DNA from 3 places in the Streptosporangium sp. NPDC020072 genome. Region 1 is predicted to be linked to each of the others. Evidence: riboswitches for the same ligand, from Rfam matches in the RefSeq annotation. Region 1 holds a riboswitch; each other region holds the start of a gene.
The links. Region 1 has a riboswitch for cyclic di-AMP ahead of ABZ470_RS06975 (C40 family peptidase). Riboswitches for the same ligand answer to the same signal wherever they lie in the genome.
Positions count from the first base shown of each region.

Region 2: another riboswitch for cyclic di-AMP. It lies ahead of ABZ470_RS02330 (C40 family peptidase); the one in region 1 lies ahead of ABZ470_RS06975 (C40 family peptidase).
Region 3: another riboswitch for cyclic di-AMP. It lies ahead of ABZ470_RS34695 (CHAP domain-containing protein); the one in region 1 lies ahead of ABZ470_RS06975 (C40 family peptidase).

Region 1 is NZ_JBEYAB010000003.1:136,012-142,520, reverse strand. It holds gene ABZ470_RS06985 (NYN domain-containing protein) at 169-1,491, shown strand; gene ABZ470_RS06980 (NlpC/P60 family protein) at 1,677-2,624, shown strand; cyclic di-AMP (ydaO/yuaA leader) riboswitch at 3,082-3,240, shown strand; gene ABZ470_RS06975 (C40 family peptidase) at 3,509-3,892, shown strand; gene ABZ470_RS06970 (hypothetical protein) at 3,988-4,770, shown strand; gene ABZ470_RS06965 (M48 family metallopeptidase) at 4,767-6,056, shown strand; gene ABZ470_RS06960 (glycosyltransferase family 4 protein) at 6,053-6,509, shown strand, end outside.
Region 2 is NZ_JBEYAB010000001.1:477,879-484,387, reverse strand. It holds gene ABZ470_RS02350 (ABC transporter permease) at 1-413, shown strand, start outside; gene ABZ470_RS02345 (hypothetical protein) at 465-1,409, opposite strand; gene serA (phosphoglycerate dehydrogenase) at 1,618-3,207, shown strand; gene ABZ470_RS02335 (hypothetical protein) at 3,484-3,675, shown strand; gene ABZ470_RS02330 (C40 family peptidase) at 3,733-4,440, opposite strand; cyclic di-AMP (ydaO/yuaA leader) riboswitch at 4,428-4,642, opposite strand; gene ABZ470_RS02325 (3-isopropylmalate dehydrogenase) at 4,791-5,837, shown strand; gene ABZ470_RS02320 (branched-chain amino acid aminotransferase) at 6,020-6,509, shown strand, end outside.
Region 3 is NZ_JBEYAB010000017.1:115,180-121,688, reverse strand. It holds gene ABZ470_RS34705 (sugar ABC transporter permease) at 1-151, opposite strand, end outside; gene ABZ470_RS34700 (ABC transporter substrate-binding protein) at 238-1,572, opposite strand; gene ABZ470_RS34695 (CHAP domain-containing protein) at 1,968-2,666, opposite strand; cyclic di-AMP (ydaO/yuaA leader) riboswitch at 2,682-2,819, opposite strand; gene ABZ470_RS34690 (oxidoreductase) at 3,204-4,076, opposite strand; gene ABZ470_RS34685 (hypothetical protein) at 4,221-5,258, shown strand; gene ABZ470_RS34680 (DUF6716 putative glycosyltransferase) at 5,270-6,451, shown strand.

The DNA.
Region 1 (6,509 bases):
GGCCAGGTATGGACACGACCGTGCCGAGCATGGCCGGGGCACCTGGCCGGACACCCGCCGCCGATGTCACGTTCGCCTGGGAAGGGGGGCGGCGGACGTCGGCCAGGTCGGTGCCCGGGTGAGGTAGCCGTACCCTTGACGTGAAGACCGATCCGAGTAGGGGCCGTGATGAGTTCAGCCGGAGAGGGCCTGTCTCGTCCACTGCCCGAGCAGGTCCGCTTACACGTCGTGGAGCTGGCGTCCCAGGTTCTGGGGTCGATGCCGCAGGCCGTGATGCCCGCGCCGCTACGGGGGATCGCCAAGTTCGACCCGAGGAAACGGGCCAGGCTGGGCGGCGCGCCGATCGCCGCCCAGCTGGAGACCGACAAGAAGTTCCGCGAGCTGGTCGCGGAGACACTGGCCGCGAGCTGGCCCGAGCTGGTCGAGAGCCTCGCCGAGGGTGTCGTGCCGCCCGCGGCCGAGCCGGTGCTGGTGGCGGCCGCGGCCTATCTGACCAGGCCACCCGGCTGGGTGGAGATGGTCGAGACCGCCCGCGCCGACCTTGAGCGCTCCGCCGCCGTCGCCGAGGGGTCGGCGCAGGAGCAGACGCTCACCCGGCTGCGCGAGCAGCTGGCCGCGCAGAAGGCCTCGGCCAAGGAGGAGGCCGACCGGCTGCGCGAGCAGCTCAAGGGGTCCAGGTCCGAGATCTCCGACCTGCGCCGCAGGCTGCACGACGCCAGGGAGCGCACCAGGGCCGCCGAGGCGCGGGCCGCCGAGATGGAGGAGGCCGCGCAGGAGGCCAAGGCCGCCGCGACCGCCGCGGGGAGCGCGGGGGAGAGCGAGCTGCGGCGCCTGAGGGAACGGGTGGCCGACGCCGAACGCCAGCTTGAGGCCACGCGAAGGGCCGCCCGTGAGGGCCGCAGCGTGGAGGACACCAAGGTCCGCATGCTGCTCGACGCCCTGCAGGACGCCGCAGCCGGGCTGCGCAGGGAGCTGGCGCTGCCGTCGAGCATCCACCGGCCCGCCGACTCCGTCTCCTCTGTCGCGCCGGGCAGGCACGGGGTCCAGGCGGTGCCCGCGCGGGCCCTGGCCGACGACGACCCCGCCCTGCTCGACCAGTTGCTCGCGCTGCCGCAGATCCATCTGATCGTGGACGGCTACAACGTGACCAAGACCGGGTACGGCGCGCTGACCCTGGCCGACCAGCGCAACCGGCTGCTGACCGGACTCGGCGCGCTGTACGCCCAGACCCGCACCGAGCTGACCTGTGTCTTCGACGGCGCCGAGCTGAACGGCCCGGTGCCGGTCTCCGCGCCGCGCGGCGTCCGGGTGATGTTCAGCTCCCCCGGGCAGATCGCCGACGACCTGATCCGCCAGCTCGTGCGGGCCGAGCCCGTCGGACGGGCCGTCGCGGTCGTCTCCTCCGACCGCGAGGTGGCCGAGTCGGTCCGCCGGATGGGCGCCAGGCCCGTTCCCGCGGTGCTGCTCCTGCGCAGGCTCGGACGCGCCTGATCCGTCCTTCCCGGGCCGGGCCGCCTCCTGGCTGACATCTACAGGTAAAGAACAAAACCGCCAAAAAGGTGAGCTGACCCTTACCGGTTCTGTACTATTTCGCCCCAGGTCTTTACGTGGTCTTTGCGTGGGGAGGCGGCGTCGTGGCCGTGGCGGGTGTGCCGGTTGGGTTCGTGCGTGTGCCGATGGCTGCGGGACTGGCCTTGGCCCTGCTCGTGACTCCGATCGGGAGTGCGGCGGCCAAGCCGAAGCCGACGGTCGCGCAGACCAAGCAGAAGCTGGCCAAGCTCAACGAGCAGGCCGACCAGCTCGTCGAGAAGTACAACCAGGCGGGCGAGAAGTGGAAGAGGGCCCGCAAGAAGTACGCGGACCTGAACGCCGACCTGTCGAAGCAGTCCGCGAAGGTCGCCGGGCTCCGCGACGACCTCGTCACCATGGCCGTCACCACCTACCAGGGCGGCGCCATCGGCTGGCCGAACCTCGTCGGTGAGGTCAACCCCAACCTGGTGCTGAGCGGCCTGGCCACGGCCGACCAGATCTCCGCCTCCCGTGCCGAGAGCCTGCACGCCTTCGACGAGGCCAACAAGACGCTGCGTGACAACCGCGACAAGGCCAAGCAGGCCTTGGCCGACGCGGACCAGACGCGCGACGAGCTGGCCGAGGAGAAGGAGAAGGTCGAGAAGATGATCAAAATCCAGACGAAGGTGCTGCGCGACCTCGGCACCTTCAGGCCGGGCGACCCCAACAGCACCGGCATGCAGTACAACGGCTCCGCCTCGGGCAACGCCAGGGCCGCGCTGACCTTCGCCTTCGCCCAGCTCGGCAAGCCCTACCGGTACGGCGGCACCGGCCCGGACAGCTGGGACTGCTCGGGGTTCGTGCAGGCCTCCTGGCGCAGCGGAGGCGTGAGCCTGCCCCGCACCACCTGGGAGCAGTGGAGCTGGGGCGCCAAGCGCAAGGTCTCGCTGAGCGACCTCCAGCCGGGGGACATCCTCTTCAGCCAGGGCCTGGGGCACGTCGGCCTCTACGCGGGCAACGGCAAGATCATCCACGCTCCCCAGACCGGGGACGTCGTCAAGGTCGTCCCCCTCTCCTCCTACGGCGGCCGTCTGCTCGGGGCCGTCCGCCCCTGACCCCCCCTGGTCCCGTCCACGTCCACGGGGCCTCTGGGGGCCGTCTGAACACCTTCGCGACCGCGGGCCGTCCGTTCAACGGGCGGCCCGTTTGGCATGCCCAGGATCGCCGGAGTGGTCCTGTTCGACGCCCTTGTAGGTGAAGGGGCGCTTTGGGAAGTCACTGATAAATGTGATTTATGTGACACTTGTTGTGCTTCTCTGGAAGATCATTTCGAATGTGACAAGGGTCATATTTATAAGATCGTGATGCCGCACTATCAGGCCTTTCGTAAACATGAAAACCTTTTTGTGGATCTTCGTATTTGATGGGGTCTTTGCCGGGGCTTGGTGATCGAGGTACCTTCTGGCGGTCGCAGTGAGCAAGCCATGCCACCGCGTCGAATGCCGGTCCTGCGGGCCGGTGTCCGTATAGATATCCAGTCGGCCGCCGTTCCCCGAAGGGATCGGTTCCCATCACGGCGGCCCGCCGAGTTCGTGCAGCCAGGAGGCACGGAGCCGGGGAACCATCGGCCCTTGACATGTGGCCAGGGGTGAATCGACGCGTTTGCCGTCGTAGGGCGTCTTCCCAGCCCGAACCCGTCAGCTAACCCGGTAGGCATCAGTGGAAGTCCCAAGGAGAAATCCTGTCTACCACCCTGCAAAACCCCCGTTTGTCGCGCTTTTTCCGCCTTTACCTGGGCGGATTCGTCCTCACGCTGACCGCCTCAACCGGAGCGGTGGCACTGGGGCCGGCAACAGCACAGGCGACGACGGATACCGCGGTCGCGGTTCAGGCCAGGAGTACGGCGAAGGACACGTCGAAGAGCGCATCGAAGGGCACGTCGAAGGGTACTGCCGCGAACACGGCGAAGGCCCGTGTCAAGCGCACGGCGAAGGCCGCGATGAACCGGGCCGCACGGCAGCGGTCCAGGGCCAGGACGGCCGTGGCGACGGCCAGGAAACAGATCGGCGATCCGTACCGGTGGGGTGCCTCCGGTCCCGGAGCGTTCGACTGCTCGGGCCTGGTCCAGTACGCGTGGCGCAAGGCGGGCGTCTCCCTCCCCCGGGTGACGGGCAGCCAGTACCGCGCGGTCAGGAAGAAGGTCTCGTGGAGCAAGTTGCACCTCGGTGACCTGCTGTTCTTCTACGGCAAGGGCCACGTCGGCATGTATGTCGGCCACGGCAAGATGATCCACTCGCCGAGCAGCGGCAAGTCGGTCAGGATCGTGACGTTGAAGGGGTACTACAGGTCCGCCTTCGCAGGAGCGGTCCGTCCCGGCACCTGACAGCGGCGGACGGCCCCGCCCATCCTCCCGTGGATGGGCGGGGCCGCCGCCTGCCGGGAACGTTCCGGCCGGGGAGTCGGCTAGCATCGGCTGCCATGTCCGTCCCGAAGGGGCGCCGCGCCGTGCTCGCCGGGATGCTCGCGCTGGCGGGCGCCGGGCTCGGCGGGGCGAGGCCCACGCCGCAGACGGCCCGCGACCTGTGGCCAGGCGCCGCCGAGGTGGTCCGGGGCGAGCGCTCCCTTGTCGTCGGCCACCGTGTCCCGCCCGCCGAACTGCGTGATCTCGCGGCCAGGGCCGACCGTGCCTGCCGTACGATCGCGCGGATCTGGGGGCCGGTCAGGGCGGTGATCGTGGTGCCCGCGACCGACGACGAGGCCGCGGAGCTCGCGGGGACGGCGCGGACCGGCGGGCTGGCCGCGCTGGCGACCGCGGACCGGGTGGTCGTGGTGCCGACGGGATACGCCAGGCTCAGCGAGACCGGCAGGGACGTGGTGATCACCCACGAGCTGACCCATCTGGCGACCGGCGCCACCAGGGGCGGGCGGGTCCCGATGTGGCTGTCGGAGGGGTTCGCCGACTACGTGGGCTACCGGGACGCGGGGATCGCCGTCAGGACGGTTGCGGCCGAGCTCGCGGCCGAGGTGCGCGCGGGCGTCCTGCCCACGGAGCTTCCCGCCGGGGACGGCTTCGCCCCCGGCGCCCCCAGACTCGCGCAGGCCTACGAGGAGGCCTGGCTCGCGTGCCGGTACGTCGCGGAGCGCTTCGGTGAGAAGGCGCTGGTGAGGCTTTACGGTAGCGATGTCGGCAGCACGCTGGGCCTGTCGCGCGCGGAGTTCACCGCCGCGTGGCGCGACCATCTCCGGAGGGAACTCTCATGACGCGGAGCGTGGAGGAGACACCGGCGCGGGAGCGGGGCGGGGCCAGGGGAGCGGGGATCGCGCTCGCCGTCCTGGGGGCGATCACGCTGGCGGTCGTGGCGTTCACCACGCCGTGGCGGGCGCTGCCCGAGGCGGCGCCGTACGTCGCGCCGGACCCGGCCCGTGACTTCACCCCGGCGCAGATCGCCAGGGCGGAGGCGTTCGACGCCGCGGTGAGCCTGCCGTCCTACCTGTCCCTGGGCCTGACGCTGGTCGTGGCCGGGGTACTGGTCGCCACCCCGCTCGGCGCGCGGCTGCTGGGCCGCCTGCGGGGGCCGTGGTGGCTGCGGGCGCTGCTCGGCGTGCTGGTGATCTCCGCGGCCGTCGCGGTGCTGCGCTGGCCGTTCGGCATGTGGGCGGAGACCTATCTGCGCGAGTACGGCCTGTCCACCCAGACCTGGGCGTCGTGGTCGGCCGACCGGATCAAGAACACCGCGGTCGGCGCCGTGCTGACGGCGATCATGGTGGTCGCCGTGGTCGGGCTGGCCCGCCGCTACCGGCGGTGGTGGCTGCCCGCGGCGATCGGGGCCTTCGCGCTGACCATGCTCGCCTCCTTCGCCTACCCGGTGGTCGTCGAGCCCCTGTTCAACGACTTCAAGCCCATGGCCGCGGGGGAGTTGCGCTCCGGCCTGCTCAACATGGCGGCCAAGGACGGCGTCCCGGTCGAGGACGTGCTCGTGGCCGACGCCTCCCGGCGTACGACCGCGCTCAACGCCTACGTCTCGGGGTTCGGCGCGACCCGCAGGATCGTGGTCTACGACACGCTGCTGCGGGCCCCGGCCGACGAGGTCGAGCTGGTGGTGGCGCACGAGCTCGGCCACGCCAAGGCGGGCGACGTGCTGTACGGCACGCTCGTCGGCGCGCTCGGCGCCGCCTGCGGGGCCTGTCTGCTCTACCTGATCACCTCGGCCGGTCCGGTACGGCGCCGCACCGGCGTCCCCTCGGCCGCCGACCCCAGGGCGGTCGGGCTCCTGATGGGGCTGCTGAGTCTGGCGACCGTGCTGTCGGGGCCGGCGCAGAACGTGATCAGCAGGCACATCGAGGCCCGCGCCGACGCGCACGCGCTCGACCTGACACGGCGGCCCGAGACGTTCACGGCCATGCAGAAGCGGCTCGCGATCACCAACATTTCTGATTTGTCGCCAGATGTCATTGAATATCTGCTCTATGTGTCTCATCCCACGACACCGCAGCGCATCGCCATGGCCCGCTCCTGGGCCCTGCTGAACGGCGCCGGGGAACCGTGACCCGCACACTGATCGTCACCAACGACTTCCCGCCCAGGGCCGGGGGCATCCAGTCGTTCGTGCACGGCCTGGCCGCGGGCCGGCCGCCGGAGACGGTGGTGGTCTACGCCCCGAGCTGGCCGGGGGCCACGGCCTTCGACGCGCGGCAGCCGTACCCGGTCGTGCGTCACCCCACCTCCCTGATGCTGCCCACCCGGCAGGTCGCCCGCAGGGCCGCCCGGCTGGTGGCCGAGTTCAAGTGCGAGACGGTGGTCTTCGGGGCGGCGGCGCCGCTCGGCCTGCTCGCGCCCAGGATGCGCGCGGCCGGGGCGCGGCGGATCGTCATGCTCACCCACGGCCACGAGGCCGCCTGGGCCGCGGTCCCGGCCGTCGGAAGACTGCTGGCCAGGATCGGCGCGCACGCGGACACGGTGACCTACCTGGGGGAGTACACCCGGCGGCGCCTGGCCAGGG
Region 2 (6,509 bases), on a different contig from region 1:
TCATGGGGGCGCTGGCCTCGCTCGTGGTGCTCGGCGGTACGCTCGCCGCCTCGGGCCTCGCCGCCGCCGACGCCCGGCCCGACCTGGACACGCTCTCGGCGGTCGGGGCCAGACCTCGCACCCGCAGGGCGGTCGCGGCGGGGCAGGCGGTGTTCGTCGCGGGCCTCGGGGTGCCCCTCGGCCTGCTGGTCGGCCTGCTGCCCGGGTTCGCCATGGCGAGCCAGTCGGTCGTGCAGCGCAACGACTACCGGGAGGTCGGGTTCAACGGGGTCGCCTACCCCAAGCTTGAGATGGTCCTCAGCGTCCCGTGGCCTCCCCTCGTCGCCGTCGGGGTCGGGCTGCCGCTGCTGGCGGGACTGATCGCCCTGGCCTTCGCCAGGACCGGGGTCACGCTGACCCGGCGGCTGGGTTAGTCAGGCGGACAGGTGGCGGCCCGTTCAGGGGCGGGCCGCCACCTGTCCGGTTCAGTCGGTGGTGCCCGCGCAGACCACGTGGGCGCCGATCTCGATCATCCGCTGCTCGCTGCGGGCGTCGGCGACCCTGGCCATCAGGATCGGCGCCTCGCTGGCGGCCAGCTGCGGCAGCCGGGCGCGCACCCCGCGGTGGATGTCCCTGACCACGTCCTCGGCCGCCGACATGTGCACCTTGACGTGCAGCATGATCCCGGGGGCCCCCGAGGAGGTCTTGGCCTCGGAGATCCACACGTGGTGCACGAGCGGGTAGTCGGCGAGCACGTAGGAGATCGCGAAGCGCAGCGCGGGCAGGATCGGGTGTGTGCAGCGCCCGTAACCGGGATCGACCATCTGCATCGGCCCCGACAGGTGGGGACGCGGCGCGGGGATCCACGGTTGGGCGGCGGGCGCGGGCGGCACGGGGGCCGGGCCGGTGCGCCGGCCCGCCGCGGGGGTCGCCATGGGAGTCACCGAGGGGGTCACTGTGGGAGCCACCGGGGTAGCCGGAGCCACGGGGACGACCGGAGGCACGGAGGCACGCGGGACCGTGGCCATCGCTCCGGTTGCGTAGGCCGTCGGGGCCGCGCTCGACAGCGCGGGCGTCGGGCCGGTGCGGGTGGAGAGCAGGTGGCGCTGGAGATCCTCGATCGGTACGGCCGCCGCCGCCGGACCGGCGGCGTCGATCACGATCTCGCGCACGCCGGTGGCACGCTGGATGTCGAGGATGGTGTCGGCGTCGCACGCCGACAGGGCGTGGTTGCCGCGGTGGCGCGCGTAGGTGCTCTGCGAGGTGTAGCCGAGCAGGACCCGTTCGCCGGTCTGGGTCGTGCCGAGCACGACGGAGCGATCAGGGCGCACGGCCACGAGGAGCCCGTATTCGGCCAGCGCCGTCAGCAGCCGGTGCGGGCTGCCGTGTTGCGAGAGTACGTCGCCGAGAGCGGGGTTCCCGATGCTCATACACGGAACCTTAGGTAGAGAACCACGGCTTATCAGGGTAATCGCGAAGTTTTATCTAGATCAAGACCAAGATGAATTTTGTAGGCATAGAAGGTGTACGAAGTGGGTAACCGTCTCGGATCGCGGGACACTCGTGAACGCGTTCACAAGCCTCGATAGACTACGTGAGGTCCGTCCGCAGCCTCCACGTCTCCAAAGGATCCAGCCCGTGAACAAGCCCGTCGTACTGGTCGCAGAGGAACTCTCCGAGGCAGGTCTCGCCGTCCTGGGAGCCGACTTCGAGGTCCGCCACACCGACGGCGCCGACCGCGCCAAGTTCCTGCCCGCCCTCGCCGACGTGGACGCGCTCATCGTGCGCAGCGCCACCCAGGTGGACGCGGAGGCGATCGCCGCCGCGCCCAAGCTCCGTGTCGTCGCCCGCGCGGGCGTCGGACTCGACAACGTCGACGTTGAGGCCGCGACCAAGGCAGGCGTCATGGTCGTCAACGCCCCCACCTCCAACATCACCAGCGCCGCCGAGCACACCGTCGCGCTGATCCTCGCCTCGGCCCGCAACGTCGCCCAGGCCCACGCCGCGCTCAAGGGCGGCGAGTGGAAGCGTTCGAAGTACACCGGCGTCGAGCTGGACGAGAAGGTCGTCGGCATCCTCGGTCTCGGCAAGATCGGCCAGCTGGTCGCCCAGCGCCTGCAGCCGTTCGGCGTCGAGCTGATCGCCTACGACCCCTACCTGCAGCCCGCCCGCGCCGCGCAGATGGGCGTCAGGCTGGCCTCCCTCGAAGAGGTCCTGCGCGAGTCCGACTTCATCACCGTGCACCTGCCCAAGTCCAAGGAGACCGTCGGGCTCATCGGTGACCGCGAGCTGCACCAGGTCAAGCCGTCGGTTCGCCTGATCAACGTCGCGCGCGGCGGCATCATCGACGAGGGCGCCCTCTACTCCGCGATCAAGGAAGGCCGCGTCGCGGGCGCGGGCATCGACGTGTTCCCCAAGGAGCCCGTCACCGACAGCCCGCTGTTCGAGCTGGACCAGGTCGTCGTCACCCCGCACCTGGGCGCCTCGACCCACGAGGCCCAGGAGAAGGCCGGCACCCAGGTCGCGCGCAGCGTGAAGCTGGCCCTGGCCGGCGAGTTCGTGCCGGACGCCGTCAACGTCCAGGGCGGCGCCGTCGCCGAGGACGTCAAGCCGGGTCTGCCCCTGGCGGAGAAGCTCGGCCGCGTCTTCACCGCCCTCGCCGGTGAGGTCGCCACCAGGCTCGACGTCGAGGTGCGCGGTGAGATCGCCTCCCAGGACGTCCGCGTGCTGGAACTGGCCGCCCTCAAGGGCGTCTTCACCGACGTGATCGAGGACTCCGTCACCTACGTCAACGCCCCGCTCCTGGCCAAGGACCGCGGCGTCACCGTCGAGCTGGTGACCAGCGCGGAGAGCCCCGACTGGCGCAACGTGGTGACCGTCCGCGGTGTCCTGGCCGACGGCCGCGCCGTCTCGGTCTCCGGCACGCTCTCCGGCCCGCGGCAGGTCACGAAGATCGTCGAGGTCAACGGCTACCAGATGGAGATCGAGCCGACCGACCACCTGTCGTTCTTCACCTACGACGACCGCCCCGGCGTCGTCGGCGTCGTCGGCCGCATCCTCGGCGACCACGGCATCAACATCGCCTCCATGCAGGTCGCCAGGGACGCCAAGGGCGGCAAGGCCCTCATCGCGCTGACCGTCGACTCCGCCATCCCGGCCGAGGTGATCGACCAGATCGGCGGCGAGATCGGCGCCGACAGCGGCCGCTCGGTCGACCTGGCCGACTGATCCCGGAGCACGGTTCCCACGGCCGCCGTCCCCGTTCGCGGGGCGGCGGCCGTCTGCTTTTCCGGCCGAGCCTCGTCTCAATATGTGAGAAGCCTGCACGAGGGGTGAGACAGATTGCGGAGGGCCGGTTATTATGGCTGGTAATGCGCCAGGTTCTCGTACTTATTACCTGCCGCGGCGAGGCCTGACACAGGGGCGGGCCGGCAACTCGCCGCGGTGTGATGGCGTTCGTCGGCCCCGGTTTCCCGTCGATCCGTGATCCGGATCCGCGATCCGATGAGGACCCGTGACCAGGGTCCAGGCTCCCCTTCCTCCTTCAGCCAGCTCCGTGCGAACGAGACGAGAAGCGTCATGTACGACATGTATCCCTGGAACCGTCCCGAGGACAACGAGAACGAGGCCGCCCAGGCCCTGCAGACCGCGCTGGACCGCCGCGACAACGGCGGAGTGCCCCCGCACTCCTCCTGAGCCGGGTCCCTCCGAGGCCACGGGCGGTGCGGCGCCCGGGACCGGGAGAGGCGTGGGTCAGCGGGCGAGGGCCGTACCGGCCTGGGTCGACTGCCTGATCGCCGTGTCCAGCTCGGCCCGCTCGTCGGCGAGTTCGACCCCCTTGGGGTCCGGCCGTACGGCTCCCGCGAAGCTGGCGCGGCGCCAGGCCTGCAGCTTCTCCACCTTGACCACGTCGCCGCTGCGCGGGGCGTGGACCATGTAACCGGGCTTGGTGATCATGCCGACGTGACCGAGGTTGTGGAAGAAGACCAGGTCACCGGGTTTGAGGTTCTTCCAGGAGATCTTCCTGGCGAACGCGGAGTACTGCTGGGTCGTCGTGCGGGGCAGCCGGATGCCCGCGGCGCCGTACGCGCGGAGCATCAGGCCCGAGCAGTCGAAGCCGCCCCTGCCCGTGCCGCCCCAGACGTACGGTGTGCCGCGCTTGGACATCGCCCAGTTCAGCGCCTTCTTCCAGGCCGGGACCTTCCGCGCGGTCCCGGAGAAGCCGGCCGGGGCGGGTTCGACGGCGGGAGTGGTGAGCGGGGTCCGGGAGCTCTCCGCGGTGGGGGCCGGGTGCGCGAGGGCGAATCCGGCGGCGGCGAGCGCGAGGAGAGGAGTGGGGGAGGAGGTGGTGAGGGAGGAGTCCGCCAGTGCGACGGCGGGCGTCGCGAGGATGGTCGAGCCGGTGACGATCAGGGTCAGGACACGGGGGTAGGTCTTGCCGTTCAGGACCGTTCCTTCCATAGGGCCGGCCGGGTGAGCTGTCGGGCTCGGGCGTGGAGGTCGCCCTACGGCGCGTGGTGGCGCCGACTCGCCCCGAGGGGCCTCGTGGAAAACGCCGGAAACGTGCTCCGCCAGACGGAGTGCGGCTCGGACGCCCCGTGGACCCCGGAAGTGGTTCCCCGGCTCCGCGCGGACCGAAAGAGGGGGATGGCCTGCGCGAATTAGGCGACGATACGAATGGCCAGGACCTTAACGAAACGGTCAAAAGATCGCAAATAGGACAAACTTTTCAGGGCCTTCCGGGGCGGGAAGTGTCCGAGGGGTGAGATCGGTGGTTCGATTGTCGAGACAGAGCAGATAGGGTGCCCGTTATGGATTCGCGCAATGTTCGTCTGGCCGTCATCCCTGGAGACGGGATCGGGACCGAGGTCGTCACCGAGGGCCTGAAGGTCCTCGAAGCCGTCGGAACGAAGGTGGAGACCACCACCTACGACCTGGGTGCCGGCCGGTACCACAGAACCGGTGAGGTCCTTCCCGAGGCGGTCCTCGACGAACTGCGCGGCTACGACGCGATCCTGCTCGGCGCGGTCGGCGACCCCAGTGTGCCGCCGGGCATCCTGGAGCGCGAGTTGCTGCTCAAGCTCCGCTTCGAGCTCGACCACTACGTCAACCTGCGTCCGGTCAAGCTCTTCCCCGGCGTCGCGACCCCGCTGGGCGGCTCCCGCCCCGAGGACATCGACATGGTCGTCATCCGTGAGGGCACCGAGGGCCTCTACGCGGGCGCCGGTGGTGTGCTGCGCCGCGGCACGCCGTACGAGATCGCCACGCAGGAGTCGCTGAACACCGCCTACGGTGTCGAGCGCGTCGTCCGCTACGCCTTCGAGAAGGCGCTCAGCAGGCCGCGCAAGAAGCTGTCGCTGATCCACAAGACCAACGTCCTCACCTTCGCCGGTGACCTGTGGTCCCGTACCGTCGACCGGGTCAGCCTTGAGTACCCCGACGTCGCCACCGACTACTACCACGTCGACGCGGCCTCGATGTTCTTCGTCACCCAGCCGGAGCGGTTCGACGTGATCGTCACCGACAACCTCTTCGGCGACATCATCACCGACCTCGGCGCCGCCGTCGCCGGTGGCATCGGCCTCGCGGCCAGCGGGAACGTCAACCCCGACCGCACCGCGCCCAGCATGTTCGAGCCGGTCCACGGCAGCGCCCCGGACATCGCGGGCCAGGGCAAGGCCGACCCGACCGCCACGATCCTGTCGGTCGCCATGCTCCTGGACCACCTCGGCCTGACCGAGGAGGCGGCCAAGGTCGAGCAGGCCGTGGCCGAGGACCTGGTCGAGCGCCAGACCGGGTGGGCGAGCCGTACCACCCACGAGATCGGCGACGACATCACCGCCCGAGTAGCCGGCTGACAAGCCGCCCGCACGACCCCAGACGCGCCCGGTGGCTCAGCAGAGCCGCCGGGCGCGTCTTTTTTGTTCGTCTCACCGAGCAGGCTGCCGGATTTTGGCATATATGCAGTAGTTTTCCGGTGCCTGCTCCGTCCCAGAATGGACCGTAGGTGCACTCCGCCACGAAGAGAAGGACCGCCGCCATGACCACCGCTCAGAAGCTGACCTTCGACGTGCAGCTCTCCGACCACGCTCGCTCCACGGCCGAGCGCGAGCAGGTACTGGCGAATCCCGGATTCGGTCAGACCTTCACCGACCACATGATCTCCATCGACTACACCGAGGGGGAGGGCTGGCACGACGCGCGGCTCACGCCGTACGGCCCGCTCAGCCTCGACCCGGCGACGTCGGTCTTCCACTACGCCCAGGAACTCTTCGAGGGGCTGAAGGCCTACCGGCAGGAGAACGGCTCGATCGCCTGCTTCAGGCCGTACGCCAACGCCGCCCGCTTCAACCAGTCGGCGCTGCGCATGGCCATGCCCGAACTGCCGCAGGAGGCCTTCGTCGAGTCGATCGAACTGCTCGTGCAGACCGACCGCGAATGGGTGCCGACCACCCAGGGCCACAGCCTCTACCTGCGCCCCTTCATGATCGCCACCCAGCCCGCGCTCGGCGTCAACTACCCCTCTCGGA
Region 3 (6,509 bases), on a different contig from region 1:
AGAGGACGAACAGCACGAAGTACGGCGAGACAAAGAGATAGGGGGTGACCAACAGGTCGAACCTGGCGAACAGCGCGCCGTCCCGTCTCCGTACGGCGGGCGGGCGCTCACCGGGCCCGGCCTGGGCCGGGGCTGCGGCGTGCGGGGTCATCGATCGGCCTTTCGGGGGGCTTTCCTGGCTGGTTTCTCTGTGGGCCCCACCGGTCCCGGGGCGGCGGGACCGGTGGGGGAAGCGGATCAGCCGGCCGCCTTGACCCCGGCGTCGAGGAACCTCTGCCAGGCCTGGTCGTAGGGGACCGAGCCCTGGTCCATGCCCTCAAGGATCTTCTCGACCGCGGTCTTCACCTGGGCGTGCTTCTCACCCAGGAAGACCGGCTGCAGGTTCTCGACCGACGCGCCGAAGATCCGGCCGGTCGGCGCGTCGTTGAAGAACGGGTTCCTCAGGTCGCCGACCGCCGGGTCCCGCTGGGTGGGCAGGGAGCTGGGGAAGGCGGCGGCCTCCTGGAAGGCCATGATCTGGCCTCCCTTGCCGGTGAGGTAGTTCACCACCTCGGCGGCCTCCTTCGGGTGCTTGCTCTGCCTGGGCACGGCCAGGTAGGAGCCGCCCCAGTTGCCCGCGCCTCCCGGCACCGTCGCGACGTCCCACTTCCCCTTGCCGGGCTCGCCCGCGGCGCCGGAGACCACGCCGAGCATCCAGGCGGGGCAGCCCATCGTGGCGAAGCCGCCCTTCTTGATGGCGGCGTTCCAGGGCGGGGTGAAGGAGGCCAGCTTGGCGGTGAGCCCGGCCTCGCTGAAGCTCCTGACCGTGTCGAAGGCGGTCTTCACGGCGGGGTTGGTGTCGATGACGAGCTTGTTGGACGTGTCGATGTAGGTGATGTCGCCGTTCCTCTGCGCCTCCTGGGCGAGGATCACGTTGTAGAGGGTGTTCGGGCCGTCCAGAAAGCGCGGCGCGTCCTTTCCGGGATTGGCGGCCTGGAACCTCCTGCCGACGTCCATGAAGGACTTCCAGTCGGGCCAGAGCCTGCCGACCTCCTCGCGGTCCGTGGGCAGGCCCGCCTTCTCGAACAGGTCGGTGCGGTAACACATGGTCATGCCGCCGATGTCGGTGCCGAGAGCGAACAGCTTGCCCTCGGCGTTGACGCCGTTGTCCCACTTGGCAGGGGGGAAGTCGGCCTTGCGGCCTCCGAGGCCATACTGCCCGAGGTCGGTGAAGAACTGCGGGCGGGCCTTCATCAGGCCCATCGCGCCCTCGTCCAGGGCGACCACGTCGGCCGCGCCGCTGCCCGCCTGCAACCGCTGGAGCAACTGGGGCAGGTAGACGTCCTCGAAGCGGTCGGTCAGGTTCTGGTATCTGATCTGGATGCCGGGATGGGCGGCGTTCCAGGCCTGGGCGGCCTTGTCGTAGCCGAAGTTCTCGCCGCCGCCGAAGGTGTGCACGGTGACGACGACCGGTTCGGCCGCCGTGGACGCGGGCCCGTCCGTCCCGCCGGAACCGCACGAGGTCAAGGCCAGCGCCGCGGCCGTGACCGTCGTGACCGCGGCGAGCCTGCCGCGCCGCCTGTGGTTCAACATTCCGGACCCCTCTCAGGTCGTTCGCCCGAATCGGTGGGAGGTGTCGTCACGGGCCGGTCCCCGACAGACGCGGCTCTGCGACGAGGCGGTTCCTCAACGTATTGGGAGCGCTCCCACGAAGCGTGGCCGACGAGTTGACCGACGTCAATACGGCGAGACGCAACCGTTACCCCCCTCCGTTTCCATTGCGACTTATGGGCTCAAATGACCACAAAATGGATGCGCTTCTTTTTGGGAGCGCTCCCATATCGGCGGAGGGGCGGGACGCCGAAAGGGCCGTGGCTGGGGAGCCACGGCCCTTTCCGGATTCGGGGGATCACCGCCGCGGCGGGCGGGGAGTCCGCCGCGGATGGGGGTCCCGTACGGCGGGGGCCGTACGGAGGGAGGGGATGGGGTCAGCCGCTGTAGACCGGGTAGCCGTAGCCGACGACCTGGGAGGTCGGACGGATGCGCTGCTCGACCTTGCCGTTGCCGGTGTTGCCCTCGATCGTGGTGATCGTGCCGTTGCCGTTGTCCTGCTTCACGAAGCCGACGTGGTCGATCCCGTCGAGGTCCTTGCCGCCCTTCCAGTCGAAGTAGACGACGGCGCCGGGCTTGGGAGTGGTGCCCCAGTGGCCGTTGTCCCTGAACCACTTGGCGTGGGTGACGGTGTAGGCGTCCCAGCCCATGGTGGGGCGGATGCCGGCCTGCTCGCCGACCCAGGAGACGAACATCGCGCACCAGGGGGCGTTGGCGTAGTCCTGGATGCGGCCGCCGTCACGGGCGGTGGTCTCCTTGGCGCGCTCACTGGACATGTACCAGGAGTGGAACTTGGTGCCGCCGCCCTGGGCGTTCTCGCTGACGCCGATCTGCTGGGAGGCGATGTTCAGAACCTGCTGGGCGGTCACCTTGGGCAGGCGCTCGGCCGTGGTCTGGAGGCTGGTCTTGGCGGTGTCCGCGCTCGCGTTCCGGACGGTGGCGGACGTCTGCTCGGGGGTGTCCGCCAGGGCGGGTCCACCGGCGACGACTCCGCCGCTGAGGGCGATGGCGGTGCCGAGGATGACACGGGCCAGGTAGTGCGTCTTGGGGGTGGAGGTAAGGCGGTGCTTGGCCATGGGGTACTGCTCCTTGCGTCGCTTCCATGCCGCCTACCGGGTTAGCTGACGGGTTCGGACTGGAAAGTGTCCTACAGCGCGTATGCGCTGATTCACCCCAAAGGACCTGGGTCCCCGGTTCCGCGAGACTCGCGGATTCGGCGGCCGTGTCCATCAGGCGGATGTCCACCTGGTGGAGCACGGTCGGGCAATGTCGTGGCAATGCGCTGACCTGCGAAGGTCTGGGCGTTCGCCGCGAATTCGTTGAACGTACGTGAACCGGACAGACGATTACAAGTCCGACACATTGCCTTGGCTTGGGAATGGGCCCCGTTCGAGGGGGAAGACTGGGGCCTCGTCCACCCGGGACGATCTCCCTTTCGGTGACGCGATCCCCGGTGGGAGAGGGGATCGCGACACGACGGGCACGGTGAAGGGCAAGGGCAAGGACTTCGCGTGCCAGGTGAACGTAGATCTTTTGGCCGACCCCTCCTCCACCGGGTCAAGAGGGGGTCTCTTTACCCGTCCCGGCGGGGTCGCCCCTGCCCCCGGGGCCGGTCAGGGGCGTGACGTGAGCGCGGCGAACCGTACGCCCGTGAGCTCCTCGGAGACGATCCACAGCCGCCGCGCCAGGTCTTCGTCGAGAGCCCTGGGCGAAGGCGTCAGCGCCCTGGGGCCGGGGCCGACGTACGTGCCGCCGGCCACGCCGGGGTGGGTCGCGGCGTACAGGGAGGGGAGGGCCCCTTTCTCCGGAGCCTTGAGCGCCAGCCGCATGAAGGCGGTGACCGGCCGGGTGAACACGCCCGGCCGCATGATCGAGGTGGCCGTCGGCCCGGGATGGACGGCCAGGCTGAGCAGTTTGCCTCCGGCCAGGCGCTGTAGTTCGAGGGCGAACAGCAGGTTGGCCAGCTTGGACCTGCAGTAGGCGCCGAAGCGGCGGTAGCCGTTCTCCAGCCCCAGGTCGTCGAAGTCGATCCGCCCCATCGCGTGCGCGCCACTGGAGACCGTGACGACCCTGGCCCCCTGTCCGGCCAGCAGCCGGGGCAGTAGCGACCCGGTCAGGGCGAAGTGCCCGAGATGGTTGACGCCGAACTGGGCCTCGAAGCCGTCGGCCGTCGTCCGCCGTGGAATCATGGCGACGCCCGCGTTGTTGACGAGGAGGTCGATCGGCCGGTCAAGGTCGTCCGTGAACGCCCGCACCGAAGCGAGATCGGCCAGGTCAAGGCCTCTGATCTCGGCCCGTCCCTCCGGGGCCGCCGCCCTGACCCTCTCCAGCGCCACCCGCCCCCTGGCCCGGTCGCGCGCGGTCATGATCACCTCGGCGCCTCGCCGGGCGAGGTGCAGGGCGGTCGCCAGCCCTATCCCGCTGCTGGCACCCGTGACCAGTGCCGTGCTGCCGGACAGGTCGGGAATGTCATCAGCGGTCCACATGATCGGCGTCTCCGGGGCCAGCTGTACGAAACGGTTTCGTACACTACGGTAGATCGTCACGAGTACGACCCGCAAGAGGGCATATTCGTGTGTTCACCCGTAGTTCCCGGCGCCGTAAGACGTCCGGGTTACGGTGAGGCGGTCGTGAACGGGTCATCGCCCGGCGTGGAGGACGGTCGAGACCACGCGCGGGAGCAGGGTTCGGCCGTTGCCTGGGTGGAGTCCCCGCTGCAGATGCTCTGCGCCGTGGAGGCCCACCACGCGGGGCTGCTCGGCACCCACGCGCGAGTGGTGCCCAGGGCCGGGCTGCGCCCGCTGGCCGTCACCCGCCGTGAGATCGCCAAACTCGGCCCACCGGCCGGGCTCGAACTCGACGAGCCCTCGCCCGAGATGCCCAGGCCCCGCAGGGGGACGAGCTGGGCGGTCGGCGACGCCTTCTCCGGCAAGGTCCAGGCGGCCTGGCTCACCGCCCTGCCCGGACGGATGGTGATCGTCGACGACGGGCTCGCCACGATCAGGCTCCTGGAACTGCTCACCGGGCGGTTCTGGACGCCCCTGCTCCGGGCCAGAGCCACCCCGGGACCGCTCAGGAAGGTGCTCGGCTCGGCCGCGGGCATGCGGCTGCGGGCGGCCGCCAGGGCAGGCCGCCTGTCGATCTTCACGGCGCTGCCCGTCCCCGACGACCTGGCGCGGGCCGTACGCGCACGGGGGGCCGAACTGGTCACCCACGACTTCGCCTGGCTCAGGTCCCAGCCCATGCGCAGACCGGGGCCGAGGGAACGCACCGTCGTCCTGGGCACCTCCCTGGTCCGCAACGGCCTCATCCACCGCGACCACTACTTCGGCTGGCTGGCCGGACTCGGCTCGACCGGGCCCGTCGCCTACTTCCCGCACCGCAGAGAGGACCCCGGCGACCTCGCCAGGGTCGGCAGGCAGCCCGGGATCACCGTCTACGACGGCGGCGCCCCCGCGGAGATGACGCTGCGCGGACTGGAGGCCGAGCAGCGGGTCCTGAGCCTGCCCTCGACCGCGGTCACCTCCCTGCGCGTCCTGCTGTCGGCCCGCGGCGTCGTCGTGGAGACCGTGGACGTCCCCGACGAGTGGTGGACCGCCCAGGCGGCGCCCTCCCTCAGAACGCACCTATCGATGTTCGCCCATCACGACACTGGAGTCACAGGTTGAAGGTCCTGGCCGTGGCCGACTCGGATTCCTACCTGAAGTGGGCCGCCTACCTGCTTGAGGGCCTGCCCTCGGGCTGTACGGCGGAGCTGACGGTGGTCCGTACCCCCATCACGCCCTCACCGGCCCAGATCCACGCGGCCGTGGCCGGCGCGGCCGGTGACCCGCCGGTGCTGTCCGCCAGAGCCCTGCGCAGGGCCGCCGAGCGGTTCAGGCCCGACGTGGTGCTGGTCGCCTGCACAGGGCCCGTGGTGGACGTGCTGGTCAGCGAGGTCCTCTCCGGCCTCACGCCCCGGCCCGTCTTCGTCTCCGGCCTGCCGGGCATCTCCATCCCGGCGACCGAGAAGGCATGGATCTTCCGCAGCGGATGCGACCTATTCGTCCTGCACAGCGGGCGGGAGGTCGAGGAGTTCTCCACCATCGGCAAGGAACTCGGCGGCGGAGGACAGATCGGCCTCACCCGGCTGCCGTTCCTGCGCGACAGCGGGCAGGTCCCCGCGGCGGGGCCCCGCGACCGCGTCGTGTTCGCCACCCAGGCCAAGGTGCCCAAGCGCAGGGAGGACAGGGAACGGATCCTGCTCGCGCTGGCCGACCTGGCCGGACGGCGCCCCGACCTGGACGTGGTCGTCAAACTGCGCGCCCTGGACAACGAACGCCAGACGCACAACGAACGCCACAACTACCAGCGCCTGTGGCAGGCCCTGGAGACCGAGGGACGGGTCCGCCCCGGCGCGGTGCGGTTCGCCGCCGGAGCCATGCACGAGCACCTGGCGCACGCCGCCGGATTCGTCACCGTCAGCTCGACCGCCGCACTGGAGGCCATCGCCCAGGACGTGCCGCTGCTGGTGCTGTCCGACTTCGGCGTCAGCGCCGAGATGATCAACCTGGTCTTCGAGGGAAGCGGTCTGCTCGGCACCATGGACGACCTGGCTCAGGGCCGTTTCCACACCCCGGACGAGGCCTGGTGCAGGGCGAACTACTTCCACCCCAACGGGGAGAGCGACTGGGTGTCGCAGATGGTCGCCCTCGTCGGCCAGTCCCGCTCGGGACGCCTCGTCCCCGCGACCTCCCTGCTGGACGGCCCGCAGTACGCCGCAGCCCGCAGGCGCGCCCGCCTGCGCGTGGAGGTGCCGCCCAACGTCCTACGAGTCGGCTACCGCGCCAAACGCCGCATGCGCCGCTACCTGAAACTGTGACTTTTGCGCCGCCTGGCGGCGTCGCGGGCTTGGGCGCCCTGGGTCGGTGCTTTCCCTC